3 regions of the Janthinobacterium sp. PSPC3-1 genome follow, and region 3 is predicted to be linked to each of the others. Evidence: predicted binding sites of a transcription regulator. Region 3 holds the regulator's gene; each other region holds the start of a gene.
What was found. Region 3 encodes HrcA, which represses chaperone genes, less so after heat shock. Its sites were predicted from a motif close to TTAGCACTCNNNNNNNNNGAGTGCTAA; they were not measured.
Positions count from the first base shown of each region.

Region 1: rpoH (RNA polymerase sigma factor RpoH) is a predicted target of HrcA. The motif match lies at 5,895-5,921, and genes of this name have one in related genera.
Region 2: groES (co-chaperone GroES) is a predicted target of HrcA. The motif match lies at 5,097-5,123, and genes of this name have one in related genera.

Region 1 covers NZ_JAFCTQ010000008.1:52,890-62,854, forward strand. Annotated here, with positions in the region: gene ACP7B7_RS10925 (hypothetical protein) at 1-181, opposite strand, end outside; gene ACP7B7_RS10930 (porin) at 337-1,437, opposite strand; gene ftsY (signal recognition particle-docking protein FtsY) at 2,867-3,925, shown strand; gene ACP7B7_RS10940 (cell division ATP-binding protein FtsE) at 3,939-4,682, shown strand; gene ftsX (permease-like cell division protein FtsX) at 4,679-5,599, shown strand; gene rpoH (RNA polymerase sigma factor RpoH) at 6,077-6,967, shown strand; gene ACP7B7_RS10955 (hypothetical protein) at 7,033-7,296, opposite strand; gene ACP7B7_RS10960 (hypothetical protein) at 7,470-7,919, shown strand; gene ACP7B7_RS10965 (antibiotic biosynthesis monooxygenase family protein) at 7,909-8,262, opposite strand; gene ACP7B7_RS10970 (cytochrome P450) at 8,259-9,230, opposite strand; gene ACP7B7_RS10975 (ArsR/SmtB family transcription factor) at 9,307-9,965, shown strand, end outside.
Region 2 covers NZ_JAFCTQ010000019.1:64,559-74,523, forward strand. Annotated here, with positions in the region: gene ACP7B7_RS19290 (MFS transporter) at 43-1,284, shown strand; gene ACP7B7_RS19295 (hypothetical protein) at 1,281-1,778, opposite strand; gene ACP7B7_RS19300 (hypothetical protein) at 2,043-2,693, shown strand; gene groL (chaperonin GroEL) at 2,853-4,502, opposite strand; gene groES (co-chaperone GroES) at 4,555-4,845, opposite strand; gene ACP7B7_RS19315 (hypothetical protein) at 5,364-6,104, shown strand; gene ACP7B7_RS19320 (DUF904 domain-containing protein) at 6,234-6,497, shown strand; gene ACP7B7_RS19325 (cell division protein ZapA) at 6,497-6,808, shown strand; RNA gene ssrS (6S RNA) at 6,885-7,062, shown strand; gene ACP7B7_RS19335 (EVE domain-containing protein) at 7,133-7,597, shown strand; gene ACP7B7_RS19340 (MurR/RpiR family transcriptional regulator) at 7,594-8,454, opposite strand; gene ACP7B7_RS19345 (GGDEF domain-containing protein) at 8,640-9,965, opposite strand, start outside.
Region 3 covers NZ_JAFCTQ010000025.1:588-10,552, forward strand. Annotated here, with positions in the region: gene dapB (4-hydroxy-tetrahydrodipicolinate reductase) at 1-796, opposite strand, end outside; gene bamE (outer membrane protein assembly factor BamE domain-containing protein) at 815-1,510, opposite strand; gene fur (ferric iron uptake transcriptional regulator) at 1,634-2,065, shown strand; gene hrcA (heat-inducible transcriptional repressor HrcA) at 2,084-3,100, opposite strand; gene ACP7B7_RS22135 (HAD family hydrolase) at 3,198-3,923, opposite strand; gene ACP7B7_RS22140 (hypothetical protein) at 4,158-4,760, shown strand; gene ACP7B7_RS22145 (hypothetical protein) at 4,797-5,402, shown strand; gene mmsB (3-hydroxyisobutyrate dehydrogenase) at 5,568-6,476, opposite strand; gene ACP7B7_RS22155 (enoyl-CoA hydratase/isomerase family protein) at 6,497-7,612, opposite strand; gene ACP7B7_RS22160 (enoyl-CoA hydratase) at 7,605-8,390, opposite strand; gene ACP7B7_RS22165 (acyl-CoA dehydrogenase family protein) at 8,387-9,547, opposite strand; gene ACP7B7_RS22170 (CoA-acylating methylmalonate-semialdehyde dehydrogenase) at 9,557-9,965, opposite strand, start outside.

The sequences.
Region 1 (9,965 bases), on a different contig from region 3:
GCTGTCCGCCGATTTCGCCGCTGTCCTTTTGCAGGCACAGGTCGGAATACACGGCCACGCCATAGCGCGCCAGCCCGGCTGGCTGCTTGTCTTTGGTAACGGCCAGCGCGGCGTCCGCGGCGCCCATCATCAGCAAGGCCAGCAGCAAGGCGCCCAGGCGCGGCGAATTTCTTTGGTACATGACATTTCCCCTACTTTATTAACAGCAATATTGTAACTGATGTCGCAAATGCAAAAACGCGCCGCCAGACCATAGTCTGACAGCGCGTTTTTATCACGGCGGGCATCCGCAAGCGGACACCCTGTGTGGCGGACTACGCTTGCGCGTAGTTCAGCTTAGAACGAGTGACGAACGCCAACGTTCAAGGCTTGATCGCCCGAACCGGCATTGCTGTTGTTGCCAACAGTGAAGCCTGCGTTGTTTTTGTTCGAGATCTTGGCGTACGAAGCGTAGGTGCTGGTACGTTTCGACAGAGCATACGAGTAGCCCAGTGCGAACTGGTTCGCATCGGCGTTGGTGCCAGCTTTGTCGTTGACGTGGATGTACGAAGCCATCACGGTGCCAGCTGGACCAACTGGTACGGTTGCGCCGATCAGTGCGGTGGTGCTGTCATTGCTGGCAACAGCCGACAGGTTGGTCAGGCTGTAAGCCTGGCGGTTGGTGTTGTTGCGCACTGCGCTGTTCAGGCCTTTGTTGACGCCGTAAGCGACATAAGCTTTAGCCACTGCGAAATCGTAGTTGGCAGCTGCCAGCCAGTTGCGGCCGCTACCGGCTTCTACAACGCCAGTGCCAGCACCGTTTGCCACGTCGTTCGAGGTGCTGTTGAAGGCGATACGTGCATTCAAAGGACCGTTCGAGTAACCAGCCGATGCGCCAACCTTGCGGCCGATTTTGCTCGACAGCGGGTTTTCATTGCCATTGGCAGCGGCGCTGTAAGCAACATCAGCGTCAAAGCCGTTGTAGCTAGGCGATGCGTACATCACGGTGTTGCTGGTGCGGGTGTTCGCTGGGAACAGGTTTTTTGCGGAGCCAGCGTAGCCAACTGCGAATGGATCAGCAACTTTCGACAGGGTGTTGTACCAAGGCGTGTATTGACGACCCAGGGTCAGGGTACCGGTGGTTTTGCTGCTCAGGCCAACGTAGGCTTGACGATTGAACAGGGTACCCGATACGTCTTGCTGACCGTTGTCAACGCTGAAGCCCGATTCCAACAGGAAAATAGCCGACAGGCCATTGCCCAGATCTTCGGTGCCTTTGAAGCCCAGACGCGAGGCCGAACCAATGCCGCTGTCCACTTTGTTCACGGTGCCGTTAACACCACCGCGCTCGCTGACGAAACCAGCGTCAACGGTACCGTAGATGACAACGCTCGATTGAGCTTGGGCTACGCCGGTGGCTGCTGCCAGGACTGCCAGGGTGATCAGAGTTTTTTTCATTGCATGTTTCCTTTAATTTTTTGAAGCAAAAAGTAATACAGCCTATGCATCTCGAGCTGCGCTCTAGCAGAGCGCTTTTTATGAGTGAGGGCAAGGTCTCCACCTGCCACTGCTGTTCCGGTCGGGGGAACAGTCATATTGGACTCGGCACGCTATTGCACCGATTAGCTTGAAGGCTGCATAAGACCGTATTTCGTGCGCCAGTTCGGGTGCTCAAGCGGCACCGGAAGCGGCACTATAACGATCGTTGCGCATTCCATCAAGTTCCAACATGTTACTTCCGGTACCAAGCCTGGGGCGTTTTACGACCCCCTCACCATCGCCAACCGTACTGCGCGACAGAGCCACTGCCCCTTGCCAATCAATGCATTGGCCTGATTGACCATTTCATCATAGCGCATGCCTTTCGGGAACCCGTTGTATTAGCGCAACAGTAGCAGACCCATGATTAAAACATCAACATGCTCCAGCCATCATTTGGCCTTACCTATTTACGCGACAATGCACACAATTTGTAAGGTGATAATGGATGAACGGGACGAAGCATACACCCCCTCGTCAAACTTTGCAGGCGAGGCCCCAAAAACGCACCAAAAGGCGCGCCAATTTGGTGCAACGGCGCATGATTGAGGGGCGTAGCAAGAAATGCCGGCTCGTTTGAGCCATGTAGGAAGGAGACCCAATGAGCAGGAAATTACTGACTCTCCGGTAATTTAAATGAGCTTGCTGGAAACATTTTCGCCCGCTTCCGCGCCGCTGGAGCTAGCTGCAACAGCGAACATGACAGCGACTTTTGCTTGCAAAGTTCAACACATTTGAAACAATTTCTTACAATGTTAATTCTTGAATATTTTGTCATTTTTGTTGCTTAAAAACGACAATTTGATGTAAATCAACTGATTTATTGTTCTGGTCAGCAATATTTTCTTTTTCTTTTAAAAAATTTTCCGACGGATTACGGCTTGTTTCGCGCTTCAAAAACGCCGGGCGCGCCTGAGCAGGCGCATGAAACCACCGGGTACCGGAAGTTTTTCATCCAGTTTCCCCGGTTACGTTCCGGCAGTCGCGGTGCAGCGCCGCCCTGCCCCGCGCATCGACACGCACCTGCGCAGGCGGCACCGATGCCGCCCGGTGATCCACGCGCACTCGCCCGCCGCATCCTCAATCTTGCCGTGCATGGCGCGCCGGCTGAATCGGTACATATATATACATGCCCGTTGATGGCCATGGATATACATGCCCGTTGATGGCCATGGCAGCGGCGCGGCGCAGCCTGGCAAGTGTGGGCGGGCGCACGGAAGCCTGGCCTGGCCAGCGGCACGCGCAATGTTGCCAATCCGTGAAGTGGCGGGCACGCTCTGGTAGAATAGGCCGATCCATAGCGTCCGGCGCCGCCGGGCCAAGCGCAAGCACCCGCCACCACATACCCATGTTTAGTTTCTTCAAGAAAAAAACCGCCTCTCCCGAGGCAGCGCCCGTCACCGTCGAACCTGTCATTCCTGCCGCCCCGGTGGCACCGCCGTCCCAGCCTGGCGCCCTGTCCGGCGCGCCGGCCGAACTGGTACCCGTGATCGTGGCCGCCGAGCCGGAAAAGAAATCGTGGATGACGCGCCTGAAGGCCGGCCTGTCGAAAACCTCGAATACCCTGTCGGTACTGTTTGTCGGCGCCAAGATCGACGACGCCCTGTATGAAGAGCTGGAAGCGGCGCTGCTGATGTCCGACGCCGGCATCGACGCCACCGATTACCTGCTGACGGCCCTGAAAAAGAAAGTCAAGGAAGACAAGGTGCTCGACGCCGCCGCCGTCAAGGCCGCCTTGAAAGTGCTGCTGATCGATCTCTTGAGTCCGCTGGAAAAACGTTTCGAACTGGGCCGCCACAAGCCGCTGGTGATGATGATCTCGGGCGTCAACGGCGCCGGCAAGACCACCACCATTGGCAAGCTCGCCAAGCACATGCAGTCGAACCGGCAATCGGTGCTGCTGGCCGCCGGCGACACCTTCCGCGCCGCCGCGCGCGAGCAGCTGATGGTCTGGGGCGAGCGCAACAACATTACCGTGATCTCGCAGGAATCGGGCGACCCGGCCGCCGTGGCCTACGACTCGGTGCAGTCGGCCAAGGCGCGCTCAATCGACGTGGTGATGGTCGACACGGCGGGCCGCCTGCCGACCCAGCTGCACCTGATGGAAGAACTGAAAAAGATCAAGCGCGTGATCGGCAAGGGCATGGAAGGCGCGCCGCATGAAACCTTGCTGGTGATTGACGGCAATACGGGCCAGAATGCGCTGACGCAAGTCAAGGCGTTCGACGACGCCCTGCAGCTGAGCGGCCTGGTGATTACCAAGCTCGACGGTACCGCCAAGGGCGGCGTGCTGGCGGCGATCGCCCGCGTGCGTCCGGTGCCCGTGTATTTCATCGGCATCGGTGAGAAAATTGAAGACTTGCAGCCTTTCGTGGCTGCCGAATTTGTCGAAGCCTTGCTCGGATAAACCTGCCCATCACATGATTGAATTTCAGCACGTCTCCAAACAATATACTTCCGATGCGGTGGCCCTGAGCGACATTTCGCTGAGCATCGCCAAAGGCGAACTGGTGTTCCTGGCGGGGCCGTCCGGCGCCGGCAAGTCCACCCTGCTGAAAATGATCGCCGCCATGGAGCGCCCCACCTCGGGCAAGCTGATCGTCAATGGCCAGGACATGGCCAAGCTGAAACCGGCCGGCGTGCCTTTTCTTCGCCGCAATATGGGCCTGATCTTCCAGCAGCAAAAACTGCTGAACGACCGCTCCATCCTGGCCAACGTCATGTTGCCGCTGCTGGTGGTCGGTGCGCACAAGGCGGCGGCCGAACAGCGCGCCCGCCGCGCGCTCGACAAGGTCGGCCTGCTCGACCGCGCGCTGGCGCGGCCGCTGTCGCTGTCCGGCGGCGAGCAGCAGCGCGTGTCGATCGCGCGCGCCATCGTCAACCGTCCGCAGATCATCCTGGCCGACGAGCCGACCGCCAACCTGGACCGCGCCAGCGCCAACAAGGTGCTCGAGGCCCTGAAAGCGTTTCACTCGGTGGGCGTGACCTGCCTCATTTCCAGCCACGACGAACAGATGCTCGACGCGGCCGCCCGCGTGATCCACCTGAAAAACGGCCAGCTGGTGGCCATCGACAAGGCCACCGAGGCACCCGTGTTCGCCACGCCCGACCCCGATTTTGCACCCAAGCCCGATGCCGACGATATACAGGGAGAAGACGCATGAGAGGCTGGTTCCGCCAACACCGCTTTGCGCTCGGTTCGGCGCTGATTCATTTGCGCAAGTCGCCCGGCGGCTTCCTGCTCAACGTGCTGGTGGTGGCGATTGCCCTGTCGCTGCCGTTTGCCGGCCTGACCATGCTCGACAATGTGCGCCCGATGTCCGAGCAGATGTCGGTCGATCCGGAAATCAGCGTGTTCATGAAAATCGATACGCCACGCGAACAGGCGAGCGGCCTGGCCGGCGAGATGCGCAAGATCGTGCACGACCCGAAAGCGAAAATCGTCTTTATTCCGCGCGAAGACGCGCTCGAGTCGCTAAAAAGCAAGAGCGGCCTGGCTGACGTGCTCAACACCCTGGGCGACAATCCGCTGCCCGACAGTTACGTACTGAAACTGAACGCCTTCAATACCGCCACCGAAGCGCAGGATGTCGATGCGGTGGCCGAACTGCTGCGCCAGCTGCCCGGTGTGGAATCGGCACAAGTCGATTCGGCCTGGGTCAAGCGTCTGGCCGCGCTGCTGGGCGTGCTGCGCCTGGTGCTGCTGCTGCTGGCCATTACCCTCGGCGTGGCCGTGATCGCGGTGGTGTTCAATACCATCCGCCTGCAGGTGATGACGCAGCGCGACGAGATCAGCATCTCGAAACTGATCGGCGCCACCGACACCTTTATCCATCGCCCGTTCTATTACACGGGCGCCCTGCTGGGCCTGTGCGCCGGCGCGCTGGCCCTGGGTGCCGTGGCGCTGGCGCTGCAACCGCTCAATACCGCGATTGCCGAATTTGCGCGCCTGTATGCCTCCGAATTCCAGATGACGCCGCTGGCGCCGCTGCCGATGGCGGGCCTCTTGGCCGTCAGCGCCGGCCTGGGCCTGATCGGCGCCTTCCTGTGCGTGCAGCGCCACCTGGCGCGAGTCAACTGACGCCACACGGGACGGTGCCTCTGGTGCCGTCCCATGCCCTCCTCCTGCAATACCCTTGATTTTTGACAAGTATTCTTAAGGCTCACTTCAGTTAGCCTGCGTAGAATATTGACATTGCCATAGGGAATGATATGCAGTTCTGCCATAGTTGCCATGGGCTACTGTGCAGCACTTTCAAGTCAGCCACAATCGGCGCACACTGGCGCCGTCCCCCATGCAAGACTGCATTACCCAGACACCATCAGCCTTTCGAACGTCATAGTATTTTGGCTATCGGAGTGATTGGATGAGCTGATTGGCACTCTCCACCAGAGAGTGCTAATATATGTCAAACCAGTGAGCAGCGAGGCCAGGGTCGCCAGATGAAGATGGCGCCGCGCGCTGCAAACCGCAAGACCGGATACAGTAAAAAGAATGAAACTGGTCCCTGCCGCGTGGCAGGGCCGTATGGAACAAGCAAGACTACGAGGAGTAAACATGACTACGATGTCCGCATTGGTTCCCACCAAAAATAATGCGCTGAACCTTGGGTTCACCGGCAACCTGGGCAATATCGACGCCTATATTTCGGCCGTGAACCGTCTGCCCATGTTGACCCACGATGAAGAAATCTCGCTGGCGACGCGCTTGCGCGAAAAAAATGACCTGGCCGCCGCGCAGGAACTGGTGCTGTCGCACTTGCGCCTGGTGGTGTCGATCGCCCGCGGCTACCTGGGCTATGGCCTGCCGCATGCCGACCTGATTCAGGAAGGCAATATCGGCCTGATGAAAGCCGTCAAGCGTTTCGACCCGGACCAGGGCGTGCGCCTGGTGTCGTACGCCATGCACTGGGTGAAAGCCGAGATGCATGAGTACATCCTGAAAAACTGGCGCCTGGTCAAAGTGGCGACGACGAAGGCGCAGCGCAAGCTGTTCTTCAACCTGCGCAGCCACAAGACCGGCCTGGACGCGATGACGCCGAAGCAGATCGATGCGCTGGCCAAGCTGCTGGACGTGAAACGCGAAGAAGTGATCGAAATGGAAACGCGCTTGAGCGGCCGCGACATCGCGCTGGAATCGCCGACCGACGATGAAGACGACAAGTTTTCGCCGATCGCCTACCTGTCGTCGGAGCAAAGCGAGCCGACCAAGGTACTGGAAGCGGAACAGGTGACGCGCTTGCAATCGGAAGGCCTGGAAACGGCGCTGGGCAAGCTGGACGCCCGCTCGCGCCGCATCGTCGAAGCGCGCTGGCTGGCCAACGACGACGGCTCCGGCGCCACCCTGCACGCGCTGGCTGAAGAGTTCGGCGTATCGGCCGAGCGCATTCGCCAGATCGAAGTGGCGGCGCTGAAAAAAATGAAGGGCGCGCTGGCCGCGTACGTCTAAGTGATAGGCAGCACGCAGTAAAAAGGCGCCTCATGGCGCCTTTTGATTTTAATGGTTTGCCACCATCAGGCTGCCAGGCCTTTGGCAAGCACCTCGGCCACGAGTTCGTTCAAGTCCGCGCCACGCTCCTTGGCCAGGGTTTGCAGCTGCAACACCAGCTCGCTGTTGAGCTTGACGGCGAACGGCACCAGGCCCAGCGCCTGGTCGCGTTTGCGCTGTTCGCGGCGGTCGACGACCACCGCTTCCTTGCCGAAGGCGCCGGCGCCGGGAACATTCATCTTTCCCATCAACTTCTTGGCATCGCTTTTCGCCAGGGCGGTTTTTTTCATGGTTGTTTCCTGATTTTCAAAACAGCCATTCTACGCGATCGCCACCGTTAGCGGCCGGCATTGCCTCATATCAAGGCCGCGCCAGTCGCGCGCCGCGAAAATATCATCTTGTTATGATCAACCCATCTTATCCGTGAAGGCTACAAGCAAGGACGCCATCTGAAAGGAACCATATGCATCATCCGTATCACCGCCTCCCCACCTTCCTGCTGCCCCTGTGGCTGAGCGTGGCCCTGCTGGCCGGCTGCGGCGCCGCCACCAGCACCGGCGACGCGCGCAATACGCCACGCAGCGTGATCCATGTGCTGTCGCCCGGCGAGCAGGTCGCCATCACCGCCACCGACACCTTGAAACTCGACCGTGTCAACGACAGCCGCTGCCGCGCCGGCGCCGTGTGCGTGTGGAAAGGTTATGTCAGTTACAGCTTTACCCTGCTCCATAGCGCCGGCGCCACCGACCTGGTATTGTCCGATTCGATGCCGAATGGCGCCAGTTCCATCACCATCAATCACCTGACCTTCACTTTGCTCGACGTCGATCCGGCCACGCCGCCGCCCGTCGATGCGGCGATTCCCACCTACCGCGTCAAGGTCAAGATCACGCAAGGCACGCTCAAGCACTAGGGTCGTGGCGGCAACGGCTGTCCGACGGCGCCTGCACCCGGTCCCGCATGCCATAGTCGCGTACCACGCCGGCGATGCGCAGCCGGTAATCGTCGAATACACCGTGCCTGCCTGCGGCCTGCGCCGCGCGGTGCGCTTCGAGCTGCCGCCACCGCGCCAGCGCCGCCTCATCGCGAAAAAACGAGAGTGACAGCAATTTGTCGGGATCGCTGAGGCTGCTGAAACGTTCGATGGAAATAAAGCCGTCGACCTCGTCCAGCAAGGGCCGCAGCGCCGCCGCCAGCGCCAGGTAATCCGCGCGCCCCTGCGCGCTGGGCCATACCTCGAAGATCACGGCGATCACGCGGCCTCCGCTGCAGCAAACACAGGAATACGCGCATTCGGCGAGGCGCGGTAATGCCAGTCCAGCGGCAAGCGCCCCAGCGCACCGGACCAGGCCGCCAATATCGCCGCGACGATCGTTTGCGCCACCGCCTGCCCCGGACACAGGTGCACGCCGTGGCCAAAGCCCAGCCCTTCGCCGGCCAGCAGCACCACGATCAGTTGATCCTGGCGTATCGTCACGCCTTCCAGCTCGACGTCACAGGCGGCAAAGCGGCGCGTATTGTGGATCGCCAGCGTGGGCGCCCCGGTGCGCAGCGCCAGCACGCTGTTGCCCAGCAAACCCGCCGTCGCCTCGCAGGTCTGCGTCAGCAAGCCGATCAGGTTGGCCCTTTGACTGGCGTCAGCGTCAGGCAGCAAGCAGGCGAACGCCGCCTGCAAACCGCTGGCCGCCCGCTCGGCGCGCGCGATGGTGGCGCGGTCGGCGCCCACGGGCAGCGCGGCGACAAGCTCCTGGGTCCAGCGCGCGATGTGCGCGAAATCGGCCGGCGCAAAGCCCAGCAACTGCGCCACGGCAAACAGCGGCAGATCAAACATCAGCTGGTTCAATTGCGCGGCGCTGCCAGGCTGATGGGCGCGGGCAAGACGCGCCGTATCGTCATGCAGTCGCACCAGGTCCACCGCTGCCAGTCGCTGCATCAGCAAGCGCTTGGGACCTGCATGGCGCGCGCCGTCATTCATGCGCACCAGCTCGGCAAAAATCGCGCCGCAAGCAGTACCGATCAGGTGCAAGGGCACCGGCTGCCCGGCTGGCCGCACGCGCAGGTCAGGGTGCTCCAGCACGGCGGGTACGCCGCTGCCGGCCGCCAGCCAGCAGTCCAGCCCGGCGTCGAAGCGCAAGGGTGGCCCTTCGGCCAGACGGCGGTAGTAATCAAAAGGCGCGGCGTGCGTGACGGCGGCCAGCATATGGTCGGGATCGTGGGGGAACATGGCAACTCCGTTGCGTTGATGAATGGAGGCGAGTATGCTGGTCCTTTCGCTTCAACACTTCGCCCGGGGACGAATCATGGATGTCAATCTGAGCACTGCCGACGCCGGCCTGGCGCAACTGGCCGGCGCGATTGCCGAACCGGCCCGCGCGCGCATGCTGTGCAGCCTGCTCGACGGCCATGCGCGCACGGCCACGGAACTATCCGTGCTGGCCGAGGTGGGCGCCTCGACCGCCAGCGCCCACCTGACGCGCTTGTGCAAGGACGGCTTGCTGTCGATGGTGGCGCAGGGCAAGCACCGCTATTACCGCCTGGCCAGCGGCGAGGTGGCGCAAGCGCTCGAGGCGCTGCTGGTGGTGGCCGGTTTGCCGCGTTCCGTGTTTACGCCGTCCACGCCGGACCGCCTGCGCCATGCCCGCACCTGCTACGACCATATGGCCGGCACGGTGGCGGTCATTCTGCACGACCAGCTGCTGGCGCAGGACTGGTTGCGCGGCGACGACGGCAACTACCGATTGAGCGTAGCGGGCGAGATCGGCATGGCGGCGCTCGGCGTCGACACGGCGGCGCTGGCCGGCCAGCGCCGGCGCTTCGCCTGCGCCTGCCTGGACTGGAGCGAGCGGCGTTTTCATCTCGGTGGCGCGCTCGGTGCGGCCGTGCTGCAACTGGCGCTGCGCCAGGGCTGGGCCGAACGCGAACTCGACAGCCGTGCGCTGAAGGTCACGGCCGCTGGCCA
Region 2 (9,965 bases), on a different contig from region 3:
TTTCTCCAAGATATATCTTTTATGATATATCTGGATCCTGGCATGACGTCTCTCCCTGTCGCCGTCTTGAGCCCGGCGCGCGAACGCTGGATGTTGTGGCTGCTGGCGCTGACGCAATTCACGGTGATCATGGATTTCATGGTGATGATGCCGCTGGCGCCGCAGCTGATGCAGGCTTTCAAGATTGGCCCGGCCGCCGTGTCGGGCGCCGTCTCGGCCTATGCCTGGTGCGCCGGCCTATCGGGCTTGCTGGCCGCCACCTATATCGACCGCTTTGACCGCAAGCGCCTGCTGCTGGCCATGTTCTGCCTGTTTACCGTATCGAACCTGGCGTGCGCGCTGGCGCCGAACTTTCATGTGCTGCTGTGGTCGCGCGCATTCGCCGGCCTGACCGGCGGCGTGCTGGGCGCCATCACCATGGCCATTATCGGCGACGTGATTCCGGCCGAGCGGCGCGGCGCGGCCACCGGCGTGGTGATGACTTCGTTTGCCATGGCGGCCATCGGTGGCGTGCCGATCGGCGTGGTGCTGGCCGCGCATTTCGGCTGGGCCTCGCCGTTCTTCCTGCTGGTGCTGCTGTCGCTGCTGATCTGGCTGGGCGCGGCGCGCGTACTGCCCTCGTTGACGGCGCATCTGGCCAGCGTTCCGGCGCCGCTGCGCGAAGTGCTGCCGAACCTGCTGGCGCTGTTGCGCGAGCCGCGCCATGTGCAGGCGTTTGCCTTATCGGTGGTCAACATGGCGGCCGGCATGCTGCTGATCCCGTTCATTTCGCCGGTGCTGGTGGGTAACCAGGGCCTGGCGCCGCTGGACGTGACTTGGGTGTACCTGGCGGGCGGCTGCGCCACGCTGGTGACGGCGCGCATGGTCGGGCGCTGGGCCGACCGGGCCGGCAAGCAGACGGTCTACCGCTGGATGGCCCTGTTCTCCATCGTGCCGATGCTGTTGATCACGCATTTGCCGCAACTGCCGCTGCTGGCGCTGATGCTGGTGTTTCCGCTGTTTATGGTGTTTGTTTCAGGGCGCACCATTCCGTTGCAGGCGCTGCTGACGACCATCCCCGCGCCGCAGCAGCGCGGCGCGTTCCTGAGCGCCAATTCGGCGCTGCAAAGCGTGGGCAATGGCCTGGGGGCCTGGCTGGGCGGATTGAGCCTGCATACCGACGCGGCCGGCCATATCAGCGGTTATGGCATCAATGGCTGGATCGCGGCGGGCCTGTCGCTGCTGACGGTGTGGTGGGCGGCGCGCGTCAGTGGCGCGGTCCAAGTAGTGCCGGCGAAAGCCTAGTTCGGCACGCGTTTCATGGGCGCGCTTTCCTTGCGCCAGCGCTCCAGGCTCAGCAATTCCCCTTCGGCAGTGTCTTCCACCAGGATGCGCTTGCCGTCTGGCGTGACCAGAAAGCTCTCCCAGCGGTGCGCCGCATCGGGCGCGTTTTCAAAAAAGCTCAGTTGAAAATAGGTCTGGCCATCGACCAGGCGCTGTTCGGGCGCCGTTTCCATCACCGCGCCATGTGAACGCCCGCCCGAGGCTTTTTCGATATGCGCCGACCAGGCGCGGATTTCCGGCAGCGCCAACAGCGCATTGACCGCTTTGTCGTCAGCCTGTGCGGCGGGCGCCTCCTGCATCGCCGGCCCTGTCGAGCTTGCCGGCGGCTGATACACATAATAAGCGCCCAGTGCGGCGGCCAGCAGGCCGGCCAGGATGCCGGCGGTAATGGCGGTTTTGGAAGACGAGGCGCGTGGCGGCATGGTGGCGAACAAGAGGTGGATGATGGCGGCCATGCTAAAGCAAAACCGGGGCGCGGGCAATCGCGCTGGCGGCTTCTTGCGTATCCCCAAGAACGGGGCGAGTACAGGGAGTAGGCTGCGAAAGGGGCAGCATGAATCAGCCAACATCATGCGGCCATAAACGCGAATGGCCCACCGAAGTGGGCCATTCTAACTCTCTTGTTTCCGGGGGGAGGCTTGCGCCAACAAGTCCCGGAACACGCAAATCCATTATATACCGTTTTGAAAAGAGCGCATCACTTTTGAAGTGGACGTTATATGGCATTGTCAGCACAACAAACTGCGGCCGTCACGGCCGCCATTTCGCCGACAAGGATGGGCACGTATATCAATGCCGCAGGCTTCGGGCCAGCTGCGACGGCGCTCGATATTTATGTCTGGAACGCCTTGGTATCGTGTGCATTTTTTTCGACGCTGCATATTTGCGAAGTCGTGATCCGCAACGCGGCAGCCCATGCACTTGAACTGAAATATGGGGCCAACTGGCCTTGGCATCCGGGATTTGAACGTTCGCTGGCCGCATGGGCCAAGGGCGAATTGCAATCGGCCAGGCAGGGTATCCCGCTTGGGGCGACCGGCAAGGTCATTGCCGAATTGAAATTTGCATTCTGGTGCAAGATGTTTACGGCAGGTCAGGACCAGCATCTCTGGAATGCGCACATGCATGCTGTGTTTCCGCATCTTCCGTTACCGCTGACGGTCGCGGCCAGCCGGCAGAAAATCTACGACGACCTGGAGGCACTGCGTGGCTTGCGCAACCGCATCGCGCATCATGAACCGGTCATCGGCTATCCGCTGATGGCACTTCACGCTCGCATGCAAGGCCTGCTCAAGCTGCGCTGCGCGCATACCGAGGCCTGGATGGCCGAATGGGAAATCGTCAGCGCGGCGCTGGCGGCGCGGCCATGATCATGCCCTTGCTTCATTTTGACGAGGCGAAAAAAAGCCACCTTCCGTGGAAGATGGCTCTCGGGGTTGCCGCAGATAAAAGAGCAGCTTTTGGCCTGCCAGTGATCATGCGGCGATGCGGCCCGGCGACGCCGTCGCCTGCGCGCCGGGCCGCAGGGGTTACATCATGCCGTCCATGCCACCCATGCCGCCCATGCCACCCATGCCGCCGCCCATGCCGCCGCCTGCTTTGTCGTCAGCGATTTCGCAGACCATGCAGTCGGTTGTCAGCATCAGGGAAGCGATCGAAGCGGCGTTTTGCAGCGCCGAACGGGTCACTTTGGCTGGATCCAGCACGCCCATTTCGACCATGTCGCCATAGGTGCCGTTGGCGGCGTTGTAGCCGTAGTTGCCCGAGCCAGCCAGTACGGCTGCCACGACGACCGACGCTTCTTCGCCGGCGTTCTGCACGATCATGCGCAGTGGCTCTTCCATCGCGCGCAGGACGATCTTGATACCTGCGTCCTGGTCAGGATTGTCGCCCTTGACCGTGATGTTGGCGCGTGCGCGCAGCAGGGCTACGCCGCCGCCTGGCACGATGCCTTCTTCGACGGCAGCGCGGGTCGCGTGCAGTGCATCTTCAACGCGGGCTTTTTTCTCTTTCATTTCGACTTCGGTGGCTGCGCCAACCTTGATCACGGCAACGCCGCCAGCCAGTTTGGCCACGCGCTCTTGCAGTTTTTCACGGTCGTAGTCCGAGGTCGCTTCTTCGATCTGCACACGCACTTGTTTCACGCGTGCTTCGATCGAGGCAGCTTCGCCGGCGCCGTCGATGACGATGGTGTTTTCCTTGCCCACTTCGATGCGCTTGGCCTGGCCCAGCTCTTCCAGCGTGACTTTTTCTAGGGTCAGGCCGACTTCTTCGGCGATCACTTGACCACCGGTCAGGACAGCGATGTCTTCCAGCATGGCTTTGCGGCGGTCGCCGAAGCCTGGTGCTTTCACTGCGCACGTTTTCAGGATGCCGCGGATGTTGTTCACAACCAGGGTCGCCAGTGCTTCGCCTTCGATGTCTTCCGCGATGATCAGCAGTGGACGGCCAGCTTTGGCGACTTGTTCCAGTACCGGCAGCAGGTCACGGATGTTCGAGATTTTCTTGTCGCACAGCAGGACGAATGGATTGTCCAGGATGGCAACTTGCTTTTCTTGATTGTTGACGAAGTACGGCGACAGGTAGCCGCGGTCGAACTGCATGCCTTCCACGATGTCCAGCTCGTCGTTCAGCGACTTGCCGTCTTCCACGGTGATCACGCCTTCTTTGCCGACTTTTTCCATCGCTTCAGCGATACGCTCGCCGATCGAGTAGTCCGAGTTGGCCGAGATCGCGCCAACCTGGGCGATTTCCTTGGTGGTGGTGCAAGGACGGGCGATTTTTGCCAGCTCTTCAACCGTTGCAGCGACAGCCTTGTCGATGCCGCGCTTCAGGTCCATCGGGTTCATGCCGGCGGCAACGAACTTCATGCCTTCGCGCACGATGGCTTGTGCCAGCACGGTCGCGGTGGTGGTGCCGTCGCCGGCGTTGTCGCTGGTGCGGGAAGCAACTTCCTTGACCATTTGCGCGCCCATGTTCATGAGCTTGTCTTTGAGTTCGACTTCTTTCGCTACCGATACACCATCCTTGGTGACGGTAGGGGCGCCGAACGAGCGCTCCAGGACCACGTTGCGGCCTTTCGGGCCCAGGGTCACTTTGACTGCGTTGGCGAGAATGTTCACGCCTTCGACCATCTTGGCGCGCGCTGCGTCGCCGAATACTACTTCTTTAGCTGCCATGTTCAATTCTCCAGAAATTTCGGAATAGATCTATTTAAAACGTGGAAACGAATTACTGAACGACGATCGCCATGATGTCTTCTTCGCGCATGACCATCAGTTCCTGGCCATCGACCTTGACGGTCTGGCCGGCGTATTTGCCGAACAGGACGCGGTCGCCTACTTTGACATCCAGAGGACGGACTTTGCCATCGTCGAGAATCTTGCCATTGCCTACGGCAAGGACTTCGCCTTGATCCGGTTTTTCAGCAGCTGCATCAGGAATGATGAGGCCGGACGCAGTCTTGGTTTCCTGGTCGAGGCGTTTGACGATGACGCGATCGTTCAATGGGCGCAGATTCATACAAAACTCCTTAAAGTTCAATGGATAAGTGTTGCTCGATCCTGGCCAGCCCGGCATCGTGCCAGGCCCGCTGTCGACCGACCGCCGTATCGAGGAATCAATAACGGCATGCAACGAATCAAGCAAACCTCGATCGTCCCGTGCCTGTCCGCCTCTGGCGGGAATGCGCTGCGGCGTCGCCCACCGCGCGTACTCCTTGCCGAAAGCTGGCAAGCATCGGTCTGTCATGAGGATTGCTACGAAAGAGTTTGTTAGCACTCTCTACTAACGAGTGCTAATTATAGGGACGGCAGGGGGCTTATTCAAGGGGAACATATATATACACGATCCGTGCAAGTGGCATTCGGGCTGAGGTTTGCGCTGGCGCAAGCCATCTTCCCGGGCGTCAGCGGCGGATGCGACTCTAGCATGGCCTGGGCGGCAGGGCTGTTCCTGTACACGCAGGAAACATTGCATCGCGATCAAATTTGCTAAGATGATCAGTATTGCTTATCAAACACTTCACTATCATGCCCAGCTTGTTTTCCCGTCATGCCCTTTGCCTGTCCTTCGCCGCCTTCAGCCTGGCCTGTTCCGGCCATGCCACCGCGCAAACTTTTCTCGACGAACTGACGGTGGTGAGCCTGTCGCCGCAGGACAAGGAGGCGCTGATGAATGAACTGTTCAACGATTTGAACAAGGATGACGACGACCAGGAAGCGCATGTATGGGACAACGCGAGCGCGAAGGCGGCCACCATGCAAGCCGTCTACAGCTTCAGCAATTCCGGCATGACCGAACACAGCCTGAAGGCGCATGTGTGCCGCGACCTGAAATTCGTCGTCACGGCCGGCGGCAAGACGCAGGACCTGAGCCGGCGTACCTGCTCGCAAAACAGCGGACGCTGGGATATCCAGGGCAAGGATGCGCCGCCCGTCACTTATCCGCCCTTCCTGTCCGACGTCACGGTGGCCATGCTGAACGCGCAGGAAAAGAAGGATCTGCTCAATGCGGCCGTGCGCACCCTGAAGGATGAAGAGGATGGCAAGCGCCGGCAGTGGAGCAACCAGGGGCTGGGCAACAATATTCCCCTGCGGGTCAGCCTGACGCCGTCCGACACCGGGACCAAGCCCGGCAGTTTCACCACCTGCCGCGACCTGACCATGGTGTTCGATGGTAAAAACGGCAAGCAGGAACTGCGCCGCCGTTCCTGCGAAAACCGCTATGGCACGCTGGACATCGAACCGGACTACGAAGAGCCTGCGCAAAGTGGTCGTTAATACATCAGAAATAGTGACGTGATGATAAAAAGCATGTATTTACCGGCAACTACGCGTATTGATGTAATTATGTGTGTCAGCAACGTGATTCGATTGACGCCCGCATGACCTGCGCCCTATAGTGGCGGGATGATTTCCGAATTCAACGAATTATCCGACAAAATCGGCCTGCTGGCCGAAATGACCCATGCGCTGCGTCGTGAAAACGCGCAACTGCGCAAGGACAATGCCGCCCTTGCCGCGGAGAATGCGCTGTACGTGCAACGCATGCGCGAGGCGCAGGAGCGGGTCGAGGCGCTGCTGGAAAACATTCCGCAACTGGTGCAGGCGGGCCTGGAACAGGCCGCCTCCGAAGCCATGGCCCAGGCGGCTGACAACGGGAAGGAAGCGTAATGTCGCGTGTCGATGTCAATATCATGGGCCAGTCGTACAGCATGGTCTGCCGCGATGGCGAAGAGCGCGCGCTGCGCGAAGCGGCCATTTATCTGGACAGCAAGATGAAGGCCATCCGCGACGCGGGCAAGGTCAAGGGCAATGACCGCATCGCCGTGCTGGCGGCGCTGGGCGTGGCGGCGGAATTCTTGTCCGTCAAGTCGCCGCAAGGACCGCTGTCGGAGCTGACCATCATGGAAGTGAAGCAAAAAATCTCGGCCATGCACATGGTGTTGGACAGCGCGTTGACGCCCCAGGAAAATTTATTTTAAGCAGCGCTTAAGTGCCCGGGCCGCGTTTTCTGTACGAATTCCCTTTGCGATGCGCGGACTAAGGAGTAAACTTCGGCCTACCCTGCGGTGTTCGCGATTGCCATATATTCCTTGAACCATTTATGCGCATCGGTTGCGAATTTTGTTTGATGGGAGTGAGCGTCGCTCGTTCGACGAACCCGAAATTGAACTAACGTGACCACCTTGAACCGTTTGGTTCGGGATGCCGGCATAGCGGCACAGGCGGGGCCTAATACAGAAAAAACGGTTGCGGCATGACGATGCGCAGCCGTTTTTTTACGTCCGCAGTGTTCAGGGGAAGACATGAAGCAATACTGGTTGATGAAATCCGAGCCCACCGAAGTGAGCATCGATGACCTGATGGCCGCGCCGCAGCACACCATGCCCTGGTTCGGCGTGCGCAACTACCAGGCCCGCAACTTCATGCGTGACGGCATGCGTGTAGGCGACGGCGTGCTGTTTTATCACTCCAGCTGTGCGCAGCCGGGCGTGGTGGGCGTGGCCGAAGTGGCCAGCACGGCCTATCCCGACCACAGCCAGTTCGAAAAAGACGGCCATTACTTCGACCCGAAAGCCACCCAGGAGCAGCCGCGCTGGGTCAGCGTCGACGTGCGCGGCCTGAAAAAGACGGCGCTGCTGCCGCTGTCCGAACTGCGCCAGATGCCGGCGCTGGAAGACATGCTGCTGTTGAAAAAAGGCAGCCGGCTGTCGATCACGCCCGTCACGCCGGCGCAGTGGAAAGCCATCCAGGCACGCCTGGAAGACTAGTCGGGCGCCTGCGTACCCACTTCCTCGATATCGATTTCCATGCGGTAGGCCAGCGCGATGAACAGCGCCTGGCACAGGCAGATGGTGCCGGTCAGCGAGCGGAAGGCAAAGGCGCTGCCCTCGGTCACTGTCAGCAGGGCGTCGGCGCTGCGCGCCAGCGGCGCCAGCGTGCTGTCGGTGATCACCAGCGTCTTGGCGCCATTGTCATGTGCCATGCGCGCGCACTCCAGGGTTTCCTTGCCATACGGCGCGAAGCTGATGGCAATCGCCACGTCGCCTTCGCGCACGCTGCGCATCTGGTCGCGGTGGCCGCCACCCAAACCTGTCACCAGGTGCACGCGCTTGCTGGTGTGCTGCAGGGCGTAGGCGATATACGAGGCCACCGGAAACGCCCGCCGCACGCCGACCACATAGATATTGTCGGCCTGCTGCAGCAAGGTGACGGCCGCGTCGAGCTGTTCGTCATCAAGGCCGGCCGCCAGTTCATCGAGGCCGCTGCGGCTCGCACCGATGAATTCGCGCGTCAGGTCGCCCGTGCGCACCTTGCTGTCGCGCGAGGAAATGAGCTTGCGGATGCGCTGGCGGTAATTGGGCGCGGCGCGCGCCTGGTCGGTGTAGGCCTGGCGGAACACGTCCTGCATTTCGCTGAAGCCGGAAAAGCCGAAGCGCTGGGCGAAGCGCACGATGGCCGACGGCTGCACGTCGCAGGCGGCGGCGATGTCGCTGATGCGCTCGAGCATCAGGCTGGCGCGATTTTGTTCGATATGCTTGGCGATCAGTTTCAACTGGCGCGACAGGCTGTCGTATTCATCGACGATTTGCTGCATTAACTGGTCGATTGCGGCTGCTTGTGCCATCTCTTTACTCTCTTGTCAGGGTGACTGGTGTCGCACCTTGCCTGGCAAGGCAAGGGCACGGGCGTCGGCCCGGAGTAAATTATAGAATCGAATGCCGAAAATGAAAAGGATTTTCTAATTTTTCAAATTTGGAAAAAATTATTTCAAGATCATGCCTTGCGCCTCGTTGTGCTCATCAAAGTGATTCACTCCATCAGCTCTTGCTCGATACGGTTGCGGCCATTGTGCTTGGCCCGGTACAGTGCCTGGTCGGCGGCGGCCAGCAGCTGCTCCGGCGCGTGAGCGGAACCACTGACCGTGCTGAGCGCCAGGCCGATGCTGGCCGTCACCTTGCCACCGCGCGTGGGCGCATGGTGGACGGCAGCCGCCGCGATGGCTTCCTGCATTTTTTGCGCTACCGCCAGCGCGCCAGGCTGGCCGGTAGCGGGCAGGATGGCGGCAAATTCCACGCCGCCGTAGCGTGCCACCAGGTCGCTGGCGCGCGGCAGCGCCGATTGCAGGGCGGCGGCGATTTTCACCAGGCAGGTGTCGCCGTAGGGATGGCCCAGCTCGTCGTTGATGCTCTTGAAGAAATCGATATCGATGATCAACAGCGCCAGCCCGGTGCCGTTGCGGTTGTTGCGCTGCCATTCCAGCTGCAAGGTCTGGTCGAAGCAGCGCCGGTTGGCGATGCCTGTCAGGCCGTCCGTCAGCGACAGCTTTTCCAGCTTGTCGAGCGCGGCCCGCAAGTCGTTCTCGCTTTGCATGTAGCGGCTTTGCAAGGTGGCCGAGCGCAGCGCGTGCACGGCCAGCGCGACGAACAGGGCGGTGGCGGCCAGGTAAAAATGCTCGCGCATGATGACGAACCCCAGGCCCAGCAAGGACGCCGTGAAAAAGATCGGGCTGAAATTGTCGATCAATAAGGTCAGTTGCTGGCGCGGCCGCGGTATGCGCGTTTCTTCCCGGCCAGGCACGGTGGTCAACGCCAGAGCTGCCAGCAGCAAAAAGGGCAGCACCGGCAGCAGTTCGGCCAGGCCGGCGCTCTCGATGGCATGCAGGGTCAGGTAGTTATGGATGCCGGCGCAAATGCCATAGCACCACAGGAAGCTGGTGAGCAGCAGGTAGAAGCGCCCCTGTTCACCATCGGCGCGGTGGGCCAGCAGGCGCAGGCTGGCGCAGCTGGCCAGCACCAGGTTTTCCACGTGGTATGTCACCACCAGCAGTTCGATCGGTATCGGCGCGGCCGAGCGCCGGTCAAACGGCGAGACGTTGAAGATGGCCGTATAGGCCAGGTAGCCGGCCAGCAGGATCTGCACGGCGTCCAGCCATTGCAGCGTACGCGATGGGCGCTGTTCGCCGACCGAGGAGATCGCCAGCAGGATGGGGGCGCCGTACATGAAGTAGGCGAAGTCGGAAAAATAGGTGGCGCGCGAGGCCACCAGGTCGCTCATGTCCTGCCAGGCCGACAGCGCCATGCCGCTGGTCCACAGCAGCACGGCCGCCGCCAGCAAGGCCCAGCCATTGCGCGCCAC
Region 3 (9,965 bases):
ACAGCACGTCCTGCATGTCGTACAGACCGGTAGGCTTGTCGGCCAGGAAACGCGCGGCGCGCAGGGCGCCGTGGGCGTAGGTGACGCGGCTGCTGGACTTGTGGCTGATCTCGATGCGCTCGCCGATGCCGGCAAACAGCACCGTATGGTCGCCGACGATATCGCCGCCGCGGATGGTGGCAAAACCGATGGTCGACGGGTCGCGTTCGCCCGTCACGCCTTCGCGGCCGTACACGGCGCATTCCTTCAGGTCGCGGCCCAAAGCCCCCGCCACCACTTCACCCATTTGCAGGGCGGTGCCCGACGGCGCATCGACCTTGTGGCGGTGATGGGCTTCGATGATTTCGATATCGTAGCCTTCGGACAAGCTTTTCGCGGCCAGTTCCAGCAGCTTCATGGTGACGTTCACGCCCACGCTCATGTTCGGCGCGAACATGATGGCGGTCTTTTCGGCGGCGGCGGCAATCGCCGCCTTGCCGGCCTCGTCGAAACCGGTGGTGCCGATGATCATCTTGATGCCGTGCTCGGCGCAGTACGCCAGGTGCTGCAAAGTGCCTTCGGGACGGGTGAAGTCGATCAGGTAGTCGGCATGGGCCAGGCCTTTGGCCAGCTCGGATTCGATCGCCACGCCGGCCGGCTTGCCGAGGAAAGCGGCGGCATCCTGGCCGATCGATGGCGCACCGGCACGGCCGAGCGCGCCGGCCAGCACGGCGTCGGGCGCGTTGCCGACGGCTTCGATCAGGATATGGCCCATGCGGCCACTGGCGCCGGCGATTGCAATTTTCAGTTCAGTCATTTTAATGTGTACAGCAACTTATTTGGTGGGGGCAGGTGCCGGCTCGGCCGGCGTCGCGGCTGGCGTCACGACGGGCTTGGTCACCGGGATCATCGCCGGCGTATTGTCCGGGTTGGCCGGCACGGCGGACGGCGCCACCGGCGACGGCACCACGGCGGCCGGCGCACCGGCCTTGGCCAGCTTGGCGAATGGCGACGGGCCGGCGATGCGGTCGATATATTCTTTTTCGGTCGGCAGGTTGCCGCCTTCGAAGCGCGCGACCTTGCCTTCCTTGTCAAAGTAGACGACCACGCGGCTGCTGGTGGTTTCGCCACTACCGCGGGCCAGGCGGAACGGGTAATCCCAGCGGTCGGCGTGGAACAGGTCGGCCAGCAAAGGCGTACCGAGGATAAAACGCACCTGGTCGCGCGTCATGCCTTCTTTCAGCTGGGCCAGCATCTCTTCGGAGACAAAGTTGCCTTGCTGAATGTCCGGGCGATATGGCGAGAAAAACCACATGAATTTCTGCAGCGGTGTAACTGTCGTGGTCTGGGCGCCCTGGTCGGGCACGACTTCCTTGCCTTCTTTCTGGGTGATCGCCGGTTTTTCACCAAGGATGCCACGGCTGGCACAGCCGGTCGCCATCAGCGCAACGCAAACCAGGCCTGCAACGACCGGTGCTCGGAATGAAATACGGTGACGCAAGGATGGCAATACAGCCGGTGTGACGCGCATAAATGACCTCAATTTGATGAACAAAACGCCAGGAGTGACTGGTCCACCCAAAAATGCTTATTTTGGCACTCGCCGACAAAACGCTATATGATAAAGCACCTGACCCACATACGAGCAACAAACATGAGTAACAATCCTAGTGATCTCAAGGCAAGCGGCCTGAAAGCCACCCTGCCACGGCTGAAGATACTCGATATCTTCCAGAGTAGCCCGGTACGCCACCTGACGGCGGAAGACGTCTATAAAATTCTTCTGGCCGACAATATGGACGTCGGCCTGGCAACTGTCTACCGTGTCCTGACCCAGTTCGAACAAGCTGGATTGCTTAACCGCAACCATTTTGAAACGGGCAAGGCCATTTTCGAGCTCAATGAAGGCTCGCACCACGATCACCTGGTGTGCCTCGATTGCGGCAGGGTCGAAGAATTCTTCGACGAGTCGATCGAAATACGCCAGCAGAAAGTGGCTGAAGAGCGCGGCTTCAAGATTGCCGAACACGCGCTGGCCATCTATGGCAACTGCATCAAGCCAGCCTGCCCGCACCGGCCAGCCTGACGCAACGCTGCTACGGCCTTAATGATGGCTCAATGCATTTGAGAGCAATTTGGCCGTAATATCGACAATCGGAATGACCCGCTCGTAGGCCATGCGGGTCGGTCCGATGACTCCCAACGTTCCCACGATCTTGCCGTTGACTTCATACGGCGCCGTCACCACGCTCATTTCGTCCATCGGCACCAGGTTCGATTCGCCGCCGATAAAAATCTGCACGCCGGTGGCCTTGCTCGACACATCGAGCAATTGCATCAGCCCCGTCTTCTGCTCGAACATGTCGAAGAGCTGACGCAGCGAACTCATGTTCGATGACAGATCGCTCACGCTGAGCAGGTTGCGCTCGCCCGAAATCACCATGTCGTCGCTATGGTCGGCCATCACTTCGCTGCCCGCCTCGACCGCCACCTGCATCAGGCTGCCCATATCGTCGCGCAACTGGCGCAGCTCGCCCTGCAGGCGCACGCGCACGGCGTCGAACGACAGGCCGCCATAATTCTGGTTGATATAGTTGGCCGACTGGATCAGCTGCGACGGCGTATAGTCCGCTTCCGTCAGCAGCAGCCGGTTCTGCACGTCGCCGCCCGGCCCGACGATCACCAGCAGGATGCGTTTTTCGGACAGGCGCAAGAATTCGATCTGCTGGAACACGGATTCACGGCGCGGACTCAGGACCACGCCGGCGAACTGCGACAGCGAGGACAGCATCTGCGCGGCGTTGGCGATGGTTTTTTGCGGCTGCTGGGTCTGCAGGCGCAGGCGCGAGTCGACCATGTGCTCGTCCAGATGCCGGACCGTCAGCAGGGTGTCGACAAAGATGCGGTAGCCGCGCGGCGTGGGAATGCGGCCAGCCGAGGTATGCGGGCTGGACACATAGCCCTGCTCTTCCAGGTCGGCCATGATGTTGCGGATGGTGGCCGGCGACAGGTCGAGGCCGGAAATCTTCGACAAGGCGCGCGAACCGACCGGCAGGCCGTCGGCGATATAGCGCTCGACCAGGGCTTTCAGCAGGGTTTGGGCACGAAGTTCGAGTTGCATGGTGTTTTCAGTTATACAAGTAGGCTGGCATGCAACAGGCGAACGCCGGCGCTGCAGCAACAGCAGCCATTATGCACGTTCGCCCGCGCAACGGCGATCAATCTTCCAGTTGCGCCTGCAGCCAGAGCAGCAATTCATCAAAGTTGGCGCAGATGGCGTCGGGCCGCACGCCGGCCGCCAGGTGGGCGTCGCTGCCGCGCCGGTTCATCCAGACGGCCCGCATGCCCGCATCCTGCGCCCCCGTTACATCGAAATACAGATCGTCGCCCACATACACGGCCTCGTGCGGCGCCACGCCCAGTGCTTCGCAGCCGGCCAGGAAAATCGACGCGTCGGGCTTGGCCACGCCAAACTCGCTGGCGGCGATCGATACTGTAAAGTGCTGCGCCAGGCCGATAATTTCAAGGTCGGCATTGCCATTCGAGATCGAACCGACCAGCAGCCGCTGCTGCATCCAGGCCAGGCCGGGCAAGACGTCGTCATACGGCGTGACCCGGTTGCGGGCGGCCAGGAACTGCCTGACGGCGTCATCGACCAGGGCCGGATCTTCACCGGCCGCGGCGAACGCCGTCAGCAGGCCGGCGCGGCGCAACTCGATCAGATTGCCGTGATAGTGCGGCTGTGCATTGAGCATGTCGAGCCGGTGCCGGCGCAGCGCCTCGATGGAAAACTGCTGCGCCACCCGGGGCGCGTGGCTGGCCAGCCAATCGTGCAGCAGGGTTTCGGCGGCGGCGATCACGGGCGCGATCGGCCACAAGGTATCGTCGAGATCGAACAGGATGGCCTTCGGCGGAACAACGGTGTGGACAGCGGTAGTGGTCATGGCGGCAATCATTATCAGGGCACAGGCAAGCCCTATTGTCGCACCGATCGCAGGGCGCGGCATGCCGGCTGGCGCCGCATATGCGGACGAATCAGGGCTGGCGCGGGAAAAATTGTTACAGGGTGATACAAGGCAAGATCAATCGCCTTGCCAGATAGACTAAAATAGGCGCCATTCCAATGCGGCGCCAGCGTCCGTGTTGCGCTACCCTACCTAATTCGTTTTGGAGAATGTATGAAAAATGTATACCTGCGCTCGATGCTGGCGGCGGCTTGCGCTGCCACACTGGCAGCCTGCGGCGGCAGCGGCGGCAATATGTATTTGAGCGGTTCGGTGATCGGCCTGGCCAAGACCGGCCTGATTCTGCAAAATGGCGGCGAAGAGCTGCCCGTGACAGCGGGCGCCAGCAGCTTTGTGTTCGTCAACCTGATCAAGTCCGAAGACCGCTACGATATCAAGATCAAGCAGCAACCGAAGGGAGCGACTTGCACGATGACCAATGGCAGCGGCAAGGCGAACAGTTATTCCGTCTCGACCGCCTATGTCTCCTGCATTACCGACACGTATGCCCTGGGCGGCTCGATCACCGGCCTGAACGCCAGCGGCCTGACCCTGGTCAATGGCATCAGCGGCAGCATCAGCCCGCTGCAGGGAGCGTTGACCTTTACCTTCCCGGCGGTCGCCGACGGTTCCACCTATAACCTGTCCATTTCCAGCCAGCCGGCCGGCCTGACCTGCAAATTCCAGGGCTCGACCAGCCCCGACGGCCACGATATCGTTGGCGTCATGGGCTCCGGCCCCGTCAGCTCGTTGGCACTCAACTGCGCACCGAAGTAAGCCGTGCGATCCGTGAACACCCTTTTGGAGAAATACATGAAGTCATCCTGCCTGCGCCCTCTCGCCGCGCTGTTGCTGACCGTCGGCCTGGCGGCTTGCGGCGGCAAGGCCTCGTACGATGTATCGGGCACCATTTCGGGCCTGAGCAATGCTGGCCTGGTGCTGGCCAACGGCAGCGACACCGTGTCGCCGGCCGTCGGCGCCACCACGTTCACGTTCCCGAAGCGCATCGACTACGGCACCAACTACACCATCACGGTGAAAACGCCGCCGGCGCACATGAATTGCAGCGTATCGGGCGGCACCGGCTCGGCAGGCCTGTATGTCAGCATTCAGGCAGCTGTCAGCTGCCAGCAAAACGCCTATACGGTCGGCGGCACCATCACCGGCCAGACGGTGGACGGCCTGGTACTGGGCAATGGCAGCACTGCAGCCCAGTTGACGGTGGCCAAGGCAACGGCCACCTTTGTCATGCCCGATTCGGTGGCCGATGGCAATTCCTACGGCATCAGCGTCATCACCAGCCCGGTCGGACAGACCTGCACGGTGGCGACCAATCCCGCCACCGGACTGTCGACCGGCGTCGGCATCATGGGCGAGGCAAAAGTCGAGAGCGTCCGTATCGTCTGCACCACGCCTTGATCGGCCGGCACACAATCAGATATCACCAATTCGTATACTCGGTATTTGAAAGATAAATTGGAGTTATATGTGGCGATGCAGCATACTGCATCTGTCTCCTCCAACTCTTCCAAGAATTGGATTTAGCCCGCTTTTACCAGCGGGCTTTTTTTTGCCCAAAAATAATCAAGCGGCGGCAGGCTTGCCCGGCGCGCCATGGAACAGTTGCACGATGCTGGAAAAATCCTGGCCGCCATGGCCGGCCTGCGCATGCAGCTGGTACAACTGGCGCACCAGGCCACCCAGGGGCGTGGCCGCGCTGGCCGACAGGCTGGCTTGCTGGGCCAGGCCCAGGTCTTTCAGCATCAGGGCCGTGCCGAAGCCGCCGCTGTAATTGCGTGACGCGGGCGCCGTGTCCATCACGCCCGGCCACGGGTTGTAGACTTCCAGGGTCCAGTTGCGGCCCGAACTCTTGGCCATGATGTCGGACAGCACGGACGGATCGAGCCCGTGCGCCACGCCCAGGTTCAGCGCTTCGGCCGTGCCCGCCATCAAGATTCCCAGCAGCATGTTGTTGCAAATCTTCGCCACCTGGCCCGCGCCAGCGTCGCCCGCATGGAAAATATTCTTGCCCATCTTTTCCAGCAGCGGACGGGCGCGCTGCAAGGCGTCCGCTTCGCCGCCGACGATAAAGGTCAACGTACCGGCTTGCGCCCCCGCCGTGCCGCCGGACACGGGGGCGTCCAGCATGGCAAAGCCGCGCGCGCTGGCCGCCTGCGCCACCTGGCGCGCCACCTCGGCGGCAATCGTGCTGCAGTCGATCAGCAGGGCGCCCGGCTTGGCCGAGTCGAGCACGCCACCATCAAGAAGGTACAGCTCCTGCACGTGTTTGTTAGCCGGCAGCATGGTAATGACGGCGTCGGCCGCCTGCACCGCCGCACTGGCGGACACCGCCGCCGTGGCGCCGGCGGCGACCAGCGAGGCCATGGCCTCCGGCGCCAGGTCGAATACCGATACATGAAAGCCGGCCGCGACCAGGTTGCGCGCCATCGGCGCCCCCATGTTGCCCAGGCCGATAAAGGCGATATGTTGCATGGTGTCTCCTCTTGTTTGTCTTATGCCAGGTCGGCCAGCGGATGCTGTGCCCATGGCGCCTGGAAATAGCCGTCCAGGTAGCGGTCGTCCAGTTCGCCCAAGCTGGCGGGGCGCCATTGCGGCGCATTGTCCTTGTCGATCAGCAAGGCGCGCACGCCTTCGGCAAAGTCGGGATGGGCGCAGCACTGCACCGCCACGATCAGTTCCAGTTGAAATACTTGCGCCAGGCTCAGGTGCCGTGTGCGCTCGCGCATGGCCCACACCAGGGCGGCCGAACTCGGCGCGCCCTTGACCAGCGAGTGGGCCGCTTTTTGCAGCCAGGCGGACTCGCCCTCGTAGGCGGCAATCGCCGCCACCACCTCTTGCAAGGTCGGTGCTTGCGTCAGCGCGGCGATGGCGTCGAAATTGGCGCGCACCGGCGAGGCAGGCAGCAGCGAGGCGGGCGCCGCTAGGGCGCGCAGCAAGCGGTCCAGCTGCTGGTGATTCGCTTGCGCTTCAGGCTGCCATTGCGCCAGCGCCAGCGCATCGAGCACCAGGGCGCGCGCCTCCTGCTGCAGGAAATAATCGCCCAAGCCGACGAACAGCGCATCGGCCGCATTCATCGGCGCGCCCGTCAACCCCAGGAACAGGCCGCTGCGCCCCGGCATGCGGCCCAGGAACCAGCTGCCGCCCACGTCGGGGAACAGGCCGATGGTAATTTCCGGCATGGCGATGCGCGTGCTTTCCGTTACCACCCGGTGGCTGGCGCCCGCCATCAGGCCCAGGCCGCCACCCATGACGATGCCGCCGCCCCACACCAGCAGCGGTTTCGCATAGGTATGGATGCGGTGGTCGAGCCGGTACTCCTCGGCAAAGAAGGCCAGCGCCTGCGGGTTCGGCACCACCCCAGGCTGCTCGACCACGGCCGTGCGCAGGCTGCGCACGTCGCCGCCGGCACAAAAGGCCTTGTCGGTCGACGACTGCAGCACCACGCAAGCAATCTGCGCGTCATCCGCCCAGCGCAGCAGCGCGCCGTCGATGGCGCGTATCATCTCCAGGGTCAGGGCATGCAGGGACTTCGGTGCGTCGAGCGTGATGACGCCCAGCTTCATGCCGCCGGGGCAGGCGCGCTCTTCAATGTTTACAGTCTCAACCATTCTTCCACTCCGCCGTGCGTTTTTCCAAAAAGGCCTGCACGCCCTCCTTCTGGTCCTGCGTTTCGAACAGGCCCAGGAACAGGGTGCGTTCATCGGGCAGCGACTGCGCCAACGGTTTGCTGCGCGCGCCCTGGATCAGCGACTTGGAGGCCGCCACGCTGCCCGGACTCTGGCGCGCCACCTTGGCCGCCAGCGCCAGCGCGGTGGACAACGCTTTGCCGGTCGGCACGACTTCCTCGACCAGGCCAATCGACAAGGCCTTGGCCGCGTCCACCCGCTCGCCACATAAAATCATGCGCTTGGCCCAGCCTTCGCCGACCAGCCACGGCAGGATCTGCGTGCCGCCCGCGCAGGGCAGCAAGCCCACCGACGCTTCCGGCAAGGCCATCTGCGCATGCTCTTCGGCGATGCGGATATCGCAGGCCAGCGCGCATTCGAGTCCGCCGCCCATGGCGTAACCGTTGATGGCGGCGATGCTGACGCCACGGAATGCCGACAGCGCCTCGAACGCCTCGCCAAACGCGGCCGCCATATTGAAGGCCATGTCCTTGTCGCCGTCGGCAAACAGTTTCAAATCGGCGCCGGCCGAAAAGAACTTGGCGCCGCCACCGGTGATCACCAGCGCGTACACCTGGTCGTCGGCGTTCAGGTCGGCCACCAGCTCCCTGAGCGCGCCCAGGCTGGCCAGGGTCCAGGTATGGGCCGGTGGATTGTCCAGGGTGATCTGCACCACATGGTCGTGGCGTTCCACTACTAAGTTGCTGTAAATCTTGGTCATCGTAAAGTCTCCGTGGCGCCATCCTTGAGGATCGCTCGCGCGATAATCAGGCGCATGATTTCATTGGTCCCTTCCAGGATCTGGTGTACCCGCGTGTCGCGCACATGGCGCTCGAGCGGATACTCGCGTATATAACCATAGCCGCCATGCAGCTGCAGCGCTTCATTGCAGACATTGAAGCCGATATCGGTGGCGAAGCGCTTGGCCATCGCGCAATAGGCGGACGCGTCCGGACTTTGCTGGTCGAGTTTCCAGGCGGCCAGGCGCACCATCTGGCGCGCCGCCACCAGTTCCGTCAGCATGTCGGCCAGCTTGAATTGCAGGGCCTGGAACTGGGCCAGCTCGCGGCCGAACTGCTTGCGCTCCTGCATGTAACCCTGGGCGCGCGTCAAGGCGGCCTGCGCCGTGCCCACCGAGCACACGGCAATATTGATGCGCCCGCCGTCGATGCCCTTCATGGCAATGCTGAACCCTTCGCCTTCCGCGCCGAGCAGGTTGGCTGCCGGCACGCGCACCTGGTCAAAACTGATAATGCGCGTGGGCTGGCTGTTCCAGCCCATTTTTTCTTCCTTCTTGCCGTACACGATGCCGGGCAGGTCGGCCGGCACGGCAAAGGCCGAAATGCCGCCCGCGCCTTCGCCACCTGTTCTCGCCATGACGATCAGCATGTGCGTCTGGCCGGCGCCGGAAATAAACGCTTTCGTGCCGTCGAGCACATAATGGTCGCCATCCTTGACGGCTTTGGTGCGCAGGGACGCCGCATCGGACCCCGACTGCGGTTCCGTCAGGCAATAGCTGGCCAGTTTCCGGCCGGCGGCCAACTCTGGCACCCACGAGTCGCACAAGGCTTCCGATCCCCAGCGCGACAGCATCCAGGTGGCCATATTGTGGATGGTGATATAGGCCGTGGTCGAGGTGCAGCCGCCGGCCAGCTCCTCGAAGACGATGGCCGCATCCTGGCGGCTCAAACCCAGGCCGCCCCAGCGCTGCGGCGTGTACAGGCCGCAAAAGCCCATCTCGCCGGCTTTCGCAATCGTCTCGACGGGAAAGATCGACTCCGCGTCCCAGTGCGCCGCATGCGGCGCCAGTTCGCCGGCGGCAAACGCGCGCGCGGCGTCCTGGAACTCGCGCTGCTCGTCGCTCAGTTCAAAGTCCATGGCCGCTCCTTACTTGAGGCTGATGGTGGTATTGACCTTGCCCACCGAGGCCGAGTCCGTGAACCAGCGCTGGGTAATCGTCTGCGTCTGCGTGTAGAACAGCACCACCTGCTTGCCGAACGGCCCCAGGTCGCCCAGCTTGGAGCCGCGCGAACCGGTAAAGCTGAACAGGGGAACAGGCACGGGAATCGGCACATTGATGCCGACTTGCCCCACGTCGATTTCTTCCTGGAAGTAGCGCGCGGCCGCGCCGCTCTGGGTGAACAGCGCCGTGCCATTGCCGTTGGGATTCGCGTTCACCAGGGCGATCGCTTCGTCCAGCGTGTCGACCTCGACCACGATCAGCACCGGGCCGAAGATTTCCTGGTCATACACGACCATGCCGGGCTTCACGCCAGAGAGTATCGTCGGGCCGACA